DNA from 2 places in the Lysinibacillus sp. OF-1 genome. Region 2 is predicted to be linked to the other one. Evidence: riboswitches for the same ligand, from Rfam matches in the RefSeq annotation. Region 2 holds a riboswitch; the other holds the start of a gene.
The links. A riboswitch is a leader RNA that binds a small molecule or an ion and turns the genes downstream of it on or off. The one in region 2 is predicted to bind preQ1.

Region 1: it holds a riboswitch for preQ1, as region 2 does, so the genes downstream of both, queF (preQ(1) synthase) here and NV349_RS02475 (QueT transporter family protein) in region 2, are expected to answer to the same signal.

What each region holds. Positions count from the first base shown of each region.
Region 1 is NZ_CP102798.1:4,656,848-4,665,956, reverse strand. Features, by position in the region: gene NV349_RS22925 (recombinase family protein) at 1-1,005, shown strand, start outside; PreQ1 riboswitch class I at 1,169-1,215, shown strand; gene queF (preQ(1) synthase) at 1,343-1,843, shown strand; gene queC (7-cyano-7-deazaguanine synthase QueC) at 1,963-2,622, shown strand; gene queD (6-carboxytetrahydropterin synthase QueD) at 2,626-3,099, shown strand; gene queE (7-carboxy-7-deazaguanine synthase QueE) at 3,092-3,820, shown strand; gene NV349_RS22900 (VUT family protein) at 3,862-4,401, shown strand; gene NV349_RS22895 (MFS transporter) at 4,558-5,748, opposite strand; gene NV349_RS22890 (MBL fold metallo-hydrolase) at 6,103-6,915, shown strand; gene NV349_RS22885 (S-layer homology domain-containing protein) at 7,524-9,109, shown strand, end outside.
Region 2 is NZ_CP102798.1:517,523-526,631, forward strand. Features, by position in the region: gene NV349_RS02455 (N-acetylglucosamine kinase) at 1-620, shown strand, start outside; gene NV349_RS02460 (methyl-accepting chemotaxis protein) at 1,121-2,791, shown strand; gene NV349_RS02465 (L-threonine 3-dehydrogenase) at 3,143-4,096, shown strand; gene trpB (tryptophan synthase subunit beta) at 4,325-5,488, opposite strand; T-box leader at 5,546-5,745, opposite strand; gene NV349_RS02475 (QueT transporter family protein) at 5,817-6,299, opposite strand; PreQ1 riboswitch class I at 6,306-6,350, opposite strand; gene NV349_RS02480 (ABC transporter substrate-binding protein) at 6,671-7,693, shown strand; gene NV349_RS02485 (ABC transporter permease) at 7,778-8,806, shown strand; gene NV349_RS02490 (ABC transporter ATP-binding protein) at 8,799-9,109, shown strand, end outside.

The DNA of each region.
Region 1 (9,109 bases), 570 kb from region 2:
GAGTTAAGGGCAGAAGGTAAGGGATATAAATATATTGCTAAAACCGTAAATGAGGAAGGTTATAGATCAAAAAAGGGAAATCTTTTTAGTATCGGTACGATCAAGACAATATTAGAGAATGAAGTTTATATAGGTAAGTGTAGATGGGGGAAGAGAAAGGACTGGAATACTAAAAGGCGCAATGGAGTTACTAAAGATTATGTTTTAGTCGAGGGAAAGCATGAAGCAATAATTTCCCTCGATTTATGGGCTAAAGCCCAAACAATTAATAATACTAATAAAGAGAGTGTATCAAAAAATAGAAATTTTCATGGCGATTTTATTCTTTCGGGAATTCTCCGTTGCCCTGCTTGTGGTGCTGGAACTGTAATGAGTAAGTCGAAAAAAAGAGATGGGAGCGGTTATCATTTATACTATATGTGTCAAGCATTTGCCAGTAAAGGCTTAAAAGCTTGTAAATCAAATTTAATTGGTAAAGAAAGTATCGAAAAGAAGGTACTCCAAAGGGTTAAAGAGCTATTAAACGATATGACGATAGTTGAAGATGTGCTTGAGAGGATTGAAAGTCAAAAACTACTTGAAAAAAGCTCAATGAAAAATACTTTATTGTTGAATAGTAAAAATCTGGAGAAGAAAAAAGCCTTATTAAATAAGCTTAATAGTGACTATTCCTCTGAAAAGCTTGGAGCGAGGGTTTATAATATGCAAGCCGAATCAATCCTAAAGGATATAGATGATATGGAGGAAAGAAAGAGGCGGGTTGAAAGGGAATATGAAGATTTACAAAGCGAATCAACTATTACTAAAGAGACGATTTATCAAGCCCTTGAACATTTCGATAGCCTATACAAAACCGCTACCTTTGAACAAAGAAAGTTACTTTTAAGAGCGTTAATTAAAAAAATTGAAATTGAGCCAAACCGAAAGGATATAAAGTGTATAACTTTTTGGTTTGATTACGATGACGCTTTACTACTTAGTAAGACAGGGAGAACCGTACCATAAGTAAGTGCGACGGTTCTAAAGAAAATATAAAAATCCGATTCTAAATCCTTTGAATCAATTCTTTAGTAATGCTTTCAAACCAAGAAAGATTTTTTAAAAAAATCCATTTGACGTGCTGTATTATTTTTTGTACGATATTGAAGAAAAGAATGCCCGGACTAGAACGGGAGAGGTTCATAGCGGATACCCTCTATAAAAAACTATGGAAACATGACAATAATGCCATGTCCATATTGGACGTGGCTTTTTTTTATGTGTTTACGTATGTTTTAAATAGAATGCTTGGTGATGCCTCTCTTGAAAAGTGTTGGGAAACATTTTACAAGGAGGTTTTTTTATGTCTGGCCGAAGTCATGAAGAAGGATTAAAGGATTTAACCCTATTAGGTAATCAAGGTACAAAGTATTCATATGATTATGCACCTGAGGTATTGGAGGCTGTAGATAATCTGCATGCCAATCGAGATTATTTCGTTAAATTTAATTGTCCAGAGTTTACTAGTTTATGCCCGCTTACACATCAGCCTGATTTTGCTACGATGTACATTTCCTATATCCCAGATAAAAAAATAGTTGAAAGTAAATCACTAAAATTGTATTTATTCAGTTTTAGAAATCACGGTGATTTCCATGAAGATTGCGTTAACATCATTATGAATGACTTAATTGCATTGCTTGATCCTCGATATATCGAAGTTTGGGGGAAGTTTACGCCACGTGGGGGTATTTCGATCGATCCATGGTGTAACTATGGGAAGCCAGGAACGAAATACGAGGAAATTGCCAATTATCGTTTAATAAATCACGATCTTAATCCAGAAAAAATTGATAATCGATAAATGAAGATTTGAATAGTTATATCAAGAAAGAGGTTTTTAGCTACCCTCTTAAAAAAACTAAGAAGAAAGCAGCACTTTTTCTTAGAGTGCTGTTTTTTCGATATAAGGGAGTTTTATAGATGAAGCAGGAAAAAGCAATTGTTGTATTTAGTGGAGGTCAGGACAGTACAACTTGTTTGTTTTGGGCAAGGGAACGTTTTAAAGAGGTTGAGGCAGTCACTTTTGATTATGGTCAAAGGCATCGTCTTGAAATTGAATGTGCAAAAGAGATAGCGAGTGAACTTGGAATCAAGCATCATACTCTTGATATGTCACTCCTAAACCAACTTGCTCCGAATGCTTTGACACGACAAGATATTACAGTAGAAGACGGAGATAATGGTGAGCTGCCATCGACTTTTGTGCCTGGTCGTAATCTTCTCTTTCTTTCATTTGCTGGTGTTTTAGCGAGTCAAGTAGGAGCTAAGCATATCGTGACGGGTGTTTGTGAAACAGATTTTAGCGGATATCCGGATTGCCGAGATGTTTTTATTAAATCCTTGAATGTAACGTTAAATTTATCGATGGATGATTCTTTTGTTATTGATACACCGTTGATGTGGCTGAATAAGGCACAGACATGGGAGCTTGCTGATCGTTTTGGGGCATTGGAATTTGTTCGAGAAAGAACGTTGACTTGCTATAACGGTGTTATAGCGGATGGTTGCGGTGAATGCCCAGCATGTAAACTGCGAAAAAAAGGGCTTGATGAGTATTTGCGTTATAGGAAGGAGTCTTAAGGGATGTTAGATTTTAAAATCGTCGATAAGCTCCAAAAAATAGATGAGGATATTCAAAGAGATCAATTGAACTATCATGCAAAGCGTGTTCTTGTAAGCAAAGAATTTACCTTTGATGCTGCTCATCATTTACATCATTATGAGGGAAAATGTAAAAACCTACATGGTCATACCTATCGTGTAGTATTGGGATTGAGTGGCTACACAGATGAACGCGGTTTGATGATTGATTTTGGCGATATAAAAAAAATATGGAAACAAAAAATAGAGATTCATTTGGATCATCGTTATTTAAATGAAACGCTTCCACCCATGAATACGACAGCAGAAAACATGGTAGTTTGGATTTATGAAAAGTTGGCAGAGGCATTGCTTGATGAACCAAGCTATAACGGTGCATGTGTAGAGTTTATTAGGTTATATGAAACTCCGACAAGCTATGCAGAAGCGAGACGGGAGTGGATGGAAGGTGAGTAAGGTACCTGTTATCGAGATTTTTGGACCGACGATTCAAGGTGAAGGGATGGTAGTTGGCCAGAAGACAATGTTTGTGAGAACTGCAGGTTGTGATTATTCCTGTTCTTGGTGTGATTCATCGTTTACTTGGGATGGCAGTGGAAAGCATCTGATTGTCCAAATGACAGCGGAAGAGATTTGGACTGAGTTGAAACGTCTTGGAGGCAATGGCTTCTCATTTGTCACGGTTTCAGGCGGCAATCCTGCACTCAATCCACATTTAGCTGAGCTCATTGCCATTTTAAAAGAAAACAACATAAAAATTGGGGTGGAAACACAGGGAAGTAGGTGGCAAAAATGGATGCATGAGATTGATGAACTGACCATTTCTCCAAAGCCACCTAGTTCTGGAATGACCACAGACTATTCGGTGCTCTCATATATCTTCGAAAAGCTTAAAAATCAAAACAGTAATCACCATATATCTCTCAAAATAGTCGTTTTTAATCAAGAGGATTACGATTATGCTAAACAAATTCACCATCGATATCCAATGATTCCTTTTTATCTTCAAGTCGGTAATGATGATCTCATGACAACTGACAATTCACAATTAATTATGCATTTATTGGATAAATATCATGCATTGATTGATAGAGTGATGAAGGATGAAGAATTAAGAGATGTTAAAGTACTACCACAGTTACATGCCCTTGTTTGGGGAAATAAAAGAGGCGTATAGTGTCCCATTACAAAAATGTTTTTAAATTGAGGAGTAGTAGTATGAGAATATTGTTTTATTTATTATCTATTGTCATCGCTAATGTAGTAACGGCAGCATTTGCACCATTGCACTTTGGTATGTTTATTGTTCCAATGGGGACGTTTTTAATTGGGGCAACCTTTATTTTTCGGGACCTTGTACAAAATAAATATGGTAGAGCAAAGACGTATTTATTTATTATTACAGCTTTAATTTTATCAGCAGTAGTGTCATTCCTACTGGGGGATACACTTTTGATTGTGGTAGCGTCAGCACTATCATTTGTTGTCGCTGAAACAGCTGATACAGAAATCTATACTCGATTAAAATTACCAATGGCTTGGCGTGTGTTCTACAGTGGTCTTGTTGGAGGATTTTTGGATTCTGCAATTTTCGTAGTAATCGGCTTGAGTCCACTTGGAGCTAATATATTACCTTGGGAAGCCGTACCATCCGCCATTTTCGGACAAATTATTGTGAAGACAATTATTCAAATGTTTGGCGCAATGATTTTAAATCAAGTTGGTACAATGAAAGAAAAACATCTAATTACAGGATAACTCGTTGAAAACATTGATTAGGCATATTCCACAAGAGATGCCGTTCATTTTGACGAGACAGAGCTATAAGTAAAACAGGCAGATTCGTTTTATAATGCGAATCTGCCTAGTTTAATTTTAAAGGTCTTATTGCATTTTCAATTGTTTCTATCATTTTTATGCTGATTTCTCTAGTTTTTGATCTAAATGGTGACTAAGAAAAGTTAGCAAACTTGCACAGACGGCAACAATCCCACCGACCCATGTAACATTCATTAAATTTCCCTGATGATAAACAATTCCACCTAATGCAGAACCAAAAGCGATACCTACGTTACTTGCTACAGGCATAAGTGAAGCAGCCAATCCTTTCGCACTGGGTTGGTAAATTTCAGCGAGGTCTATTAAATAAAGCTGAGTAGATGTTGTTAAGAGGATAGCCATTAATGACATTAAGCCAATATTGACCAGCCCTAAAATAAAATGATTTGTAGTCCAAAATAAACTTGTCAGAACAATAGCCTGCACAAGAAAAACAAAGCGAAGGCGACCGATAGCATTATGACTGGCAATTTTACTGGCGAGGATATTGCTGAAAATCGAAATAAACCCATAACCAAATAAGATTAGACTAATAGAATTATTTGGTGCTCCCATTCCCTTCAAAATAGGAACAAGGTACGTAAAGACAGCGTAAGTTGCCCCAAATCCTAGAGCAGGAATGAAAAAGGCCATTAAAATACGCGGCTTGATCATTAAAGAAAACTGATCCCGTATCGAACTACGTACTTGGCTGAGTTGATTAGGTAAGACAAAAAAGGATGCCAAAAACGCCAAACCACCTAGAAAGGTTGTTAACATGAAAGTGGCATTCCAACCATACCAGCCTGCGATTACAATACCAATTGGTACTCCTACGACATTTGCTAGTGTGAAACCACCAAAAACGAATGATATAGCAAGTCCGCGTTTGTTTATCGGCATGGTTTCGCTTGCAACAATCATGGCTAGAGAGATTAATACTCCTGTTACAATCGCTGTCATAATACGAAGTACAAGCAGCATGATGTAGCTCGTTGAAATGACGCAAAAAGCATTGAGGACGATGAAAGAAAGGATCAAAAACAACATCCATTTACGCTTTGGAAAATGACTTGTTGCTGACATCACTAGTGGTGTGGCAATAGCAAATGTAATGGCAAATGCAGAAACAAGTGTGCCTGCTTTTGCATTAGTCATTTGAAGGCTTGAGGAAATATCAGTTAAGATTCCGACTATAACAAATTCGCTTGTCCCTAGTACAAATGTCAATAACGTAAGTGTTAAAATGAGTAACCAATGTCGCTTGGATAATTGTGAGTTGTGCATAGATACCTCTTTCTAAGATGAATATAAATGTGTAGTAGATAAACAACCTAAACATCATATCATAAAATATTTTAGCGAGAAAAAATCTTTCTAGATTAAATCGGAATGAATGGATTCTCAAAATCGACAAAACTACAGAGAAATCACATTCTGTTGCTAATCCTAAAGGATATCAATAAAGATGCTTTTGTATTAAATATGTACATAAAAAATAATTCCTAGTACCTTCCACTTTTCCTTAAAGAAGGAATTTACTGATTTTGCTCGAACTCTATAAATAAGAAATTCCTGTTCAAAATCTAAAATACTCACTTAAAGATGCTCCCTTTTAAAAGGGGAAAAGGAAGGTTCATGATGATTCAATTCCAAAAAGATAATATTACTGTTTTTCAAAGTGCATTGTATATGACTACTTCGGCTATCATTCAAACGAATGAAGCGATAATTATGACAGATCCTAATTGGTTACCTAGCGAAATTGGAGAAATTCAGGCTTACATAAACAACATGAAAGGTGATAAGCAACTATATATTATTTACACTCATAGCGATTTTGACCATATTATTGGTTCAGGGGCCTTTCCAGGAGCAAAGGTAATTGCATCTAAACAATTTGATAAAAACCCGAACAAAGCAAAAAGCATTCAAAAAATCAAACAATTTGATCAAAGCTATTATATACAGAGGAGCTATTCTCCTGTATATCCAACAGTAGATATTGTCGTTTCAGAGGATGGGCAAACATTAGAGTTAGATTCGATAACTATGACATTTTATCAAGCACCTGGTCATACGAATGATGGTTTATTTACAGTGATAGAGCCGTATGGGCTATTTCTTTCGGGAGATTACTTGTCAGATATTGAGTTTCCTTTCATTTTTAGCAGTTATAAAGACTATGTCAATACTATTCGTAAAGCTGAAGATATTTTACTGCATCATCAAATAACAACCCATATACCAGGACACGGAACGACAACACAGAACCAACAAGAAATCCAAAATAGGATTCATTTTTCTAAACATTACTTAGCACAGCTTCCGCAGGATAACGAAGAGTTAGAGAAATGTTTAAGGGAAGAGTATTCGTTTTTTGAAGGAATGAAAAGCATTCATACTGACAATAAAAAGATGGTCAATAAAGAATGTTCAGAAGAGAATCTGTAGTCAATAATCTTTTGAGATGTATTACAAGTAAAACAAAAAGGAGATTGGTTTAGTACCCATAGAAAAAACACCTCCACGTTGAATGTTTTGTATTTAATACCCGTTTTTCAACGAAAGGTGTTTTTATTTGTCTCCTTTTTTTAGGTCAGTGCGAGATGGATACTCACTGGCTTTTTTCCTATTAAGGATATGACATTGAGGTTAACTTTAAGGTAAGAGTATTATCTACGTTCAGGCAAATGTGCCAACTCCTCGGTTATTTCAGCCCTCCCGTACAAAAGTTATAGAGGTTTTACTTTTGTGTCGGGCCTTTCAATGTCTAATAGAGGTGAGGGGCACAATTGCCCTTTAGTTCATGTGAAAATGTAATTACAGAAAATGAGGTTTTATTATAAAACTACTATTCTAAATAATATTGTAAAAGTTTAATATAAACATTTTACAAAAAATTTAGAATATTAATATTAAATAACAATATATTTATTATTTTTCTGTTAAAATTACTATGTTAAACAATATTTTGGCAATGTTTAATAATTACAATTAATTGTATTGATTGGATTCAAAATCATCCTTATTAAATAGGAATGGGAGGTATTACTCTAAGTATGCGTAAATGGGGAAAATCGAAGTATTTAAAAGCAATAACAGCAATGGCATTAACGGCTTCAGCGGTAGTAGTAGCACCGATTGCATCTGAAGCTAGTAGTTTCAAGGATGTACAACGAACGCATCCATTTTATGACGAGATTAAAAATTTAAATGATCGTGGCATTATTAATGGGTTCCAAGATGGGACATTTAAATCTGAGCAAAACGTAACACGTGGACAAGCTGCTAAAATTATTGCGGGTGTATTAGGACTGGATACATCGAATGTTAGCAATCCAAACTTTAAAGATATTCCTACTAATCATGTATATTTTGGTGCAATTGCTGCATTAAAGGAAAAGGGGATTATTAATGGTTATGAGGATGGAACATTCCGTCAGGATGAATTTATTCAACGTAACCATGTAGCAAAAATTTTAGCGAACGCTTTTAATTTAAAAGCTTCAAATACGAATTCATTACCGTTCACTGATGTGCGTGCAGATTATAAAGAAGCGATTGCTGCTTTATATGAAAACAACGTAACGACTGGTAAGACAGCTACATTATTTGATGGTTCTTCCAATGTAACACGAGGACAACTGGCTGCATTTATTACTCGTTCAGAAGCTGTTAGTAATCCGACTACTCAACCTTCTCAAAGTGTAACGTTTAAAGTTGAAAAATATACAGCGAATGAAATTGCTATTAATGGTAAAACTTATTTATTTGGTGATTCAGTAAAGTCAATTTTTACAACTAAAAATAAAACCGCACTAACAGGAGCAAAAATTACAGCAACTATTGAAAATGGGATTATAACAAAAGTAAATAACGTTGTTTTAAATAAGGCAGGTTCAGCAGAGATGGGCGTTGTATTCAATACAAATGCAACGCTCGATTCGATAACAATTAACGCAGATGGTGTGACTGTTAAAAATGTATCAGTTACAGGAAATGTAACCATTACCTCAAATGTTAAGAGGAAAATGGAATTTGATGGTACTACAATTACTGGCGATTTAATTATAGCTGATGCAATAGATGGTCAAAGTACACTTGTATTGAAAATCAAAAATTCGCACACAGAAAAAGTACAAGTCAAGCGTCAAAATATTTCGATTGTGACGGACACGGTGATTCCTGAAATTATCATAGCAGCTCCCATTGCTGCTATAAATATTGATGGATCAGCAACGAAGGTAACAATTGAATCTACGGCAAAACTGAATATGACTGGGAATGTAAAGTTTGAACGATTGTTGCTTCCTACGGCAGTGGAGTTAGAATTGAATGCTATTGGTTTAGTGAAATATTTAACGGTTCTAAACGCTGATGCTCGAATTACAATCGGTTCAGGTTTACTAATAAATGACTTGTCGATTCCAGCAGGTTCAACGGTAACAAAAATTATAACAAACTATGCCTCGGTTGCTTCCCAAATTAAAGCCATTATTGGAGGTTCTTCGCCAAGTACAGGGGTTCCAAATACAGGTGGAGGAAATGTGGCACCCGATCCGGTTATTCCACCAGAAAAAGTGAGTGAATTTAATGTAAAGAATGCGGAGGAATTAAAACAAGCATTAAATAAAGCTAAAGCAGG
Region 2 (9,109 bases):
TTTCTGGTACAGGTGCAATTACATTAAGTATAGATTCGTCTGGCAGAGTTGAGCGTACGGCAGGATGGGGCTATATTTTTGATGATGAAGGCAGTGGCTATGATATTGGTATTCGCACATTAAAAGCGGTGTTTAAAGCATTTGATAAAAGAGGGCCAGAAACGAGCCTCACATCCTCAGTATTAAATTATTTTCAATTACAATCCATTCCACAAATAATTGAAATTGTTTATGGAAAAGGACATCCGAGAGATACAATCTCTCCTTTAAGTAAGATTGCCATTGATTGCGCTAAAAGAGGTGATGCTGTAGCGAACACGATTCTGGATCAAGTGTGCCATGTTTTTTATCAAAGTATAGATGCTTGTTACAAAAAAAATCCGTTTTCAGATACGCGTGTCAAAGTCGTGCTAGCTGGTGGAGTTTTTAATGAGTTGACGTTATTTATTGAAAAATTAGCCTCCATTGATAAAAATAATAGCAATCAGTATGACTTTATGGGTGCTTATAGCCTACCAGTTGGCGGTGCCGCATTAGCCGCATTAAAACTACCTAATAATGAAGCGAAAATATTTATCGATCAATATAATGCTAGTATTAAGGAGTTTTTAACTAATTAATCCCCCCTTTTAATTTAGCAAGTAGAGAATAGGAAGGTCTTTTCTCTACTTGCATTTTGTTAGTCCTCTACTTTAAACATATTACCTTTATATGACTTATGAATAGTCATAACAATTCCCATAAGCATGATGTTCGATAATATTGATGATGAAGGAGCTTAATTTACCCTACTGGAGTGGACAAAAAGACAGCTAATCCCACCTAGTAGAAGAAAATGAACTACTAAACTTACATCCAACCTCTTGAGTTGAGACAAATATAATACCTCCATTCTTTATTAATACGATAAACGTTTGGAATGCATGGAAGGTTACGGTGGCAGAAATAGTATAATTAAGGATCAATGGTAGGGAGTTATTTGTGTGGTAAATTACCTATATAAAACTAGATAATGGGCATAAATTCTTAATTCTTCTTGCAATCTTTACAAAAACATAACACTGGCTTTATATCTTCATACTATCATTATTGGTAAGAGTTGGAGGAGGAGCCAAGGATCATGCATTTTTTCCGTTTCATAAAGGTGAAGGACAAGTTACTTGTACTCATGATTGTTTGTGTATTATCGAATGTATTGCTGGGTGTATTTAGTGTGGATTATTTAAGGAAGATGTCGTGGCATGCAAGTGAGAGTTACACACAGGGACTTGTCCCAATCGGTTGGCTGAATGAGCTAGAAGAATCACAGCGTCAATTAGATTTTATCGTAGATGCTCAGGGTGACTATCAAGAAATGACGGTTATTTTAAAAGAGATGGCACAGCCTTTAAAGCAATTGGATAGCCAAGAAATTGATAAAAAAATGAGTCATCAAATTAAAAAATTTAAATCCTTGCTGAAGAAACAAGGAGAATTGATTGAGAGTTATAAGCAATTGAACCAAGGTGAGCTAGAGCAGTTCTATTCGCTGACATTTCTACCAATAAGTCAGGAAAGCCATACATTATTAGAAGAAACACAAAATTATTTGGTTGAAAAAGCGAAGGATCAACAGAAGTATTATCAACAAGATGTGCAATTTGGTTATTGGTTACTAGGTGGCGTATGCTTAGCAGTGGTGTTGCTTGTCATTCTGATAGGATTTATCGCAACTAAGGCAGTCAATGTACCAACACGTCAATTGAAATCATTATTAAAACGAGCAGAACAAGGCGATTTCACTGCGAATGCAAGTTATGTTGCCCATGATGAGCTTGGTGAGGTAGTACTGTCTTACAATCAAATGGTCACAGAGGTAAAACACCTACTCCATACTGTAACGGACAGCGCCTATGAAGTAGAAGAAATGACAGGTAAATTGCAAGGATCCTCAGAGCAATCATCAACAACAACGTTAAAAATAGCAAAAGATGTACAATCTATTTCAGATTCAACGGCTGCTTCTACTAGTAAATTGGCTTCCAATACTGCTTCTTTAGAGGAAGTTTTAAATGATGTACAAGTCATTTTAGAAAAAGTGCAGGTCGTGGAAAGCTTTGCGCATCAAACAGCAAGAGATGCTGAGAGTGGAACTGAAATTGTACAGGCTAATTTAATGCAAATGCAAGTGATTAAGCAGGCCGTAGAAAAATCGAATACAGCTATCTTTAACTTGGTTGAGCGTGCCTCATCAATCGATCAAATGATTGAGGTCATAGAAAAAATAACAGCACAAACCAACTTACTAGCGTTAAACGCATCCATTGAAGCAGCAAGAGCAGGAGAACATGGAAAGGGGTTTGCAGTTGTAGCCAATGAGGTGCGGAAGCTTGCGGAACAAACAGTCCAATCAACACAAACGATTACATCCATTGTACAAAACATCCATTTAGATTCGAGCTATGCAGTACAAATGATGGAGGGCGTGTTGTTGGCTACTGAAAAAGGTGTTGCCGTAACAGGACAAACAGCGACAAGTTTTGATCAAATTTTAGAAAAAGTACATACAATCAAGCCTTATATGATGGAAGTATCTGCTACAGTTCAAGAGATAGCCACTCACACCCAAAAGGTGAGTGAGGATGCGGTTATGTTAACAGCTATATCGGATACGAATGCTGTATCCACTAAGCATGTTGCTACATTAACAGCAGATCAATTAACAGCTCAACAACAATTCCATAATTACATTAAAGAATTGCGCAAAGTATCAAAAGTTTTGCAAATTGCTGTTAAACGTTTTTCAATCTAATTTAATATTAAAGAATAATGTTGAAAAGGAGTCTTTTTTGCGGAAATTAGCAAAGAAGGTTCTTTTTTTGCGTGGTTACAAAACTAGTTTATGAAAGATTTAATTTTTTGTATTTTTGAGGTGTACAATTGTATTTTGTATATTTTTGTAGCACAATATTTTTTGAGTGCTCATATACTGGAAGTAAGGGATTATATGTTCCTTTTAATGAATATTATTAATATAATTGTTGTATTTTCAAAACGAACACATTATAATGAGTTTCATTGAAAGTGTTATTAAATCAATGTTTATCAATATATATTTGTACTTTCAGCAAGTACAATTGTTCATATGTGGAGGTTTTGAGAAATGAAAAAGATTATTGTTACTGGGGCACTTGGTCAAATTGGTTCTGAGCTTGTAGAAAAACTTCGTGGTATTTATGGAGAGGACAATATACTTGCTACAGACATTAGAAAGCTTGAACATACTAAGGGCCCATTTGAAATATTGGACGTGACAGATGGACAAAGAATGCACGATTTAGCAAAGGACTTTGGTGCAGATACGATGATGCATTTAGCAGCATTACTATCAGCCACAGCTGAAAGAAATCCATTGTTAGCTTGGAATTTAAATATGGGCGGTTTAATGAATGCATTGGAAGTTTCTCGTGAGTTAAATATGCAATTTTTCACGCCAAGTTCAATTGGAGCATTTGGTCCATCTACACCGAAGGAAGATACACCGCAGGATACTTTGCAACGTCCAACAACTATGTATGGTGTAAATAAGGTAGCGGGTGAATTATTATGCGATTATTACTTCAATCGTTTTGGTGTTGATACACGTGGTGTACGTTTCCCTGGATTAATTTCTTATGTAACACCTCCAGGTGGTGGTACAACTGATTATGCAGTAGAAATTTTCTATGAAGCAATTGAGCAAGGTAAGTACACATCTTATATTCAGGAAGGTACGTTTATGGATATGATGTACATGCCAGATGCCTTACAAGCTATTGTAGATTTAATGGAGGCAGATGGTAGTAAGCTCGTTCATCGCAATGCCTTTAATATTACAGCGATGAGCTTTGAACCATCACAAATCGCAGCTGAAATCAAGAAGCATTTACCAAATTTCACAATGGATTATCAGGTTGATCCAGTGCGTCAAGCGATTGCAGACAGCTGGCCAAACTCTTTAAATATTGACGCAGCTCAAAAAGAGTGGGGCTTCAAAGCAGAGTATGATTTAGCCAAAATGACGATAGATATGTTAGAAAAACTAAAAATGAAACTGCATAAAAAGGCAATTTCCTAATCGTTAAAGGAACGGATGTAGAATTAGTCTACATCCGTTTTTTTATGTGTCTGTAAAAGAGAATTGTTGGCATACATAGATTAAATTACGTAACTGAAATATATTAGTGTTCTGAATATTGACAGTTCCTAAAAGCTAAACTTTGTGATAGTATTGCCGAAATATACCTAGATCATTGATATAGTTAAAAGAGCGATTTCCTTTTATGGAAGTTGCTCTTTTATTGAATTATTTAGTTAACATGTGGAAAACCTGTTCCACGTCTTTATCACCACGACCTGAGATATTAATAATAATGCTTTCTTCAGATGATAAAGTTGGTGCTAATTTTAGAGCATGTGCGACCGCATGTGAGCTCTCAAGGGCAGGAATAATCCCTTCAACCTTCGAAAGTACTTGAAATGCCTCAAGGACTTCTTTGTTTGTCACAGTCACATACTCAGCACGGCCAATTGTTTTTAAATGACTATGTTCTGGACCTGCTCCAGGGTAATCTAAACCAGCAGCTATTGAATAGGTTGGTAGTGGATTGCCGTCTGCATCCTGTAATACTAAGCATTTGAAGCCATGTAGCTCTCCGGGCGAACCTTCGTTTAATGTAGCAGCTTGATCTGGCTCTATTCCAATAAGACGAACCTGTTCATCTGCAATGTAGTCTGCAAATGCTCCAATGGCATTACTGCCACCGCCAACACAGGCAAGGATCGCTGCTGGTAGCTTTCCTTCTTTTTCTAAAATCTGTTCACGACTTTCGCGACTAATCACAGATTGGAAGTGTTTAACCATTGATGGGAAGGGATGTGGCCCAACTGCTGAACCTAATAAGTAAAACGTTGTTTCATAGTTTTCGACTAAGTCAGCGAATGCTTCATCAACTGCATCCTTTAAACGTCCTTGCCCTTTATCAACAGCTACTACGTTCGCGCCAAGAAGCTCCATGCGAAACACGTTCAATGCTTGACGTTTTGTATCCTCTAAGCCCATATAAATAGTGCAATCCATTCCGAACATGGCACAAGCAGTCGCAGTTGCTACACCATGTTGACCTGCACCTGTTTCGGCAATAACGCGATTTGCCCCCATACGTTTGGCTAGTAAAATCTGTCCCAAGACATTATTAATTTTATGTGAGCCTGTATGATTAAGATCTTCACGTTTTAAATAAATTTTTGCGCCACCCAATTGCTTTGTTAAATTTTCTGCAAAATAAAGTGGGGATTTACGACCAACATACTCACGGAAATAGTAATCCAATTCTTTTTTAAATTCTTCATCATCTTTAAAATTTTGGAAATGCTCATCTAGAATAGTTAAGACATTTTGAAGCTCCTTTGGAACAAAGCTTCCGCCAAATTCTCCAAAATAACCTTTTTTCTCTACTACTTTACTCATCTTTACTCGACTCCTCTATGCTAATTTTCCCATAAAAAAAGCCACTCTAATCCTCTTAAAAAGGACGAGTAACCGTGGTGCCACCTTCATTCGCAATTTTTGCGCGCTTTCTTACTCCGATAACGGGGAGTGAATCGGCCTTACATTTAATAAGGCTGCTCTGAAGTCCATTCACAAGTACCTACTACTGGTTTGCACCATCCACCAGCTCTCTGAAAGTAACCATGCTTGCTACTACTCTTCTTCCTTGCATTTATATTAGAAAGAATTGTAGTTTATTTTCAGAATAGTGTCAAGAAAAAAAGACGAATCTAAAAAGACTCGTCTATTAAATCAAATGATGAAAGTGAAGGCGTTTATTGAGTGCATACATAATCGGTGCACCAACAGCTAACACAATAAACTCACCTGCCGCCACTGTTAGCCAAGTCCAGAAGAATGGTAGTTCTAAGGCCAAATTCAACTCGAAGGCAATAATAAACATTGTGCAAGTAAATAATAATGTATTGATAATTAAACGTGCCCAAATATTTTTGACATATTTACAGATTAAAATGAACAGTCCAAGTGTAATCATCGAATGACCAACACCAAACACTAAATCGTAAATGCCAAGTGGTGAAAATAGATTAGAGATCAATACGCCAATAATGATCCCTACGGCAAAGCGTGGGTTAAAGGCAACTAAATGGTTAAACATTTCAGATACACGGAATTGTACCTCTGTAAAACCAAACGGTGCAACAAGCATTGTCACCGCAATATATAGCGCTGCAATAATACCACTTGCTGCTAAAAATTTTATCTTCATATTCATTTCTCCTTAGTTTTTTTGCGTGGGATGGTTACGAACCACGGTGCTTTCACACAAGACAATATTTTATTATAGATATCTAGCAGAAGTCAAATGTCAGACTTTTTGTCTATATGACACACTTCGTAAAATTGTCATAAATATTTTTTACTGTTTTTTAAAAAGAAAGCAAATAACTAAAATAGCGTAGTTTAGCGGTTTAAAGCGGCAAATTGAATGAAAAACTAAAATGTTTCGTGAGTTTTAAAAGTCAGAACATTCATAATGTTGTTGACGGAGCTTGATAATAACGATAATATAGCGATACATTCACACTTTGTTTGGATAAAGTGTGATAGATATTGAGAATATAATCGGGGGGATTATTTGTGAAGAACAGTGTAAAAAAGCTTTCATTCCTTCTTTTTGGATTAGTGTTACTACTTGCTGCTTGCGGTAGTAGCGGATCTAGTTCAACAGATTCAAAAGGGAATGAATCAAACAATGCAAGTGAGAGCGGGAATACAGAGGATAAAACATATAAAATCGGGATTACTCAAATTGTAGAGCATCCATCATTAAACGCAGCAACGGAAGGCTTTAAAAAGGCAATTGAAGATGCTGGCTTAAAAGTTGACTACGATCCACAAATTGCACAAGGAGATAACAGCCTTAACACAACGATTGCTAACAATCTAGTAAGTGCAAACGTAGATTTAATTTTTGCTAACTCCACACCTTCTGCACAAGCAGCGGCGACAGCCACAAGTGATATTCCAATTATCTTCACATCTGTCACAGATGCTGTTGGTGCGCAGTTAATCGAATCAATGGAGAAGCCAGGCAAAAATGTTACAGGAACAATTGATTTACATCCTGAAACGATTTCTAAAACAGTCGCATTCCTAAAAGAGCTTGGCGCCAAAAAAGTAGGGATGGTCTACAATGCTGGTGAGCAAAACTCTGTTGCACAAGTTAAAGAAGTGAAAAAGGTGATGGATGAACAAGGCTTAACAGTAGTAGAAGCGTCAGCATCTACTTCGGCAGATGTAAAACAAGCAACAGAATCACTAATTGGTAAGGTAGAGGCTTTCTATATTATTACTGATAATACAGTAGTTTCTGCTTTAGAGTCTGTTATTGATGTTGCTAATACAAATGAATTACCACTTGTTGTGGGAGAGCTAGATTCTGTTGCACGAGGCGGTTTAGCTGCTTATGGTTTTGAATATTTCGATATCGGTTACGAGGCTGGTCAAATGGCTGTGAAAATTTTAAAAGGTGAAGCAACACCTGCCGAGACGCCAGCACAATATCCACAAAATCTGAAACTATTAATCAATAAAAAAGTAGCGGACGATTTAGGAATTGAAATAAAAGATTCTTGGGGTGCAGAACTTCTAGAAAAATAAATGGAAGCGGGGGAGAACTATCCCCGCTTTATCTTCATTTATAAGCAGTAGAAATAATAAAAAGATTTAGGAGATGATTCAACGATGTTTTTAGCATTATTTGGCGCAGTGGAGCAAGGAATCATCTATGCAATTATGGCACTTGGTGTATATTTAACGTTTCGGGTGTTAGATTTTCCGGATTTAACGGTTGATGGAAGCTTTGTAACAGGGGCGGCAACTGCAGCAACAATGATTTTGCTTGGCTACTCCCCAATCTTAGCGACTTTAGTGGCAATTGTTGCTGGATTTATTGCTGGATGTATGACAGGAATTCTTCACACGAAAGGAAAGATTAATCCACTATTATCAGGGATTTTAATGATGATTGCGTTATACTCGATTAACCTGCGCATCATGGGGTTAACTGCAGAAAATACGATAGGTCGCCCGAATATTCCACTACTAAACTCAGAAACGATTTTTTCAAAGTTTCAAGCATTTTGGAGTGATTTAGGGATCGATGCTGCTCTCAATAACCTATTAAAAGGCATGGGCTTTCAGCATGTACCAAATACATGGAGTGTGCTGATAGTCGTATTAATCATCACGATTTTAATTAAGTTAATAGCAGACTGGTTCTTGAAGACTGAGGTCGGGCTAGCTATCCGAGCAACTGGTGATAATAAACGAATGATTCGTAGCTTCTCTGCAAATACAGATACACTTATCATTTTAGGGCTTGGACTTTCCAATGCGCTTGTCGCATTTTCTGGAGCTTTAATCGCACAATATTCGAAGTTCTCCGATGTTAGTATGGGGATTGGTATGATTGTCATTGGTCTTGCATCGGTTATTATTGGTGAAGCCATTTTTGGGACAAAGACCATTATCCGTACAACTTTTGCAGTCATTGCAGGAGCTATCATTTACCGTATTATTTTAGCATTAGCATTACGTGTAGACTTCCTTGATTCAGGAGATATGAAATTAATTACGGCTATCATCGTTATTTTGGCGCTGATCTTACCACAATTTATCAATAAAAGTAAGGAACGTAAACGTAAGGCGAAGCGTGCTGCAGAGCTGTCACGAGTAAAAACAGTAGAGCAAGGAGGAAAAGGCCTTGCTTAAATTACATGGTATTAATAAGGTGTTTAATGAAGGAACACCAGATGAAAAAATTGCACTAGCAGAGATTAATCTACACTTAAAGCCAGGTGATTTTGTGACAATCATTGGTAGTAACGGTGCAGGGAAATCAACGATGATGAATATGATTTCAGGCGCCTTAACACCTGATTTTGGCACAGTTTCTATTGATGGTAATGATGTCACGAATTTGCCTGAATATAAACGCTCTCAATACATTGGTCGTGTGTTCCAAGACCCAATGGCGGGAACAGCTCCTACGATGACAATTGAAGAAAACTTAGC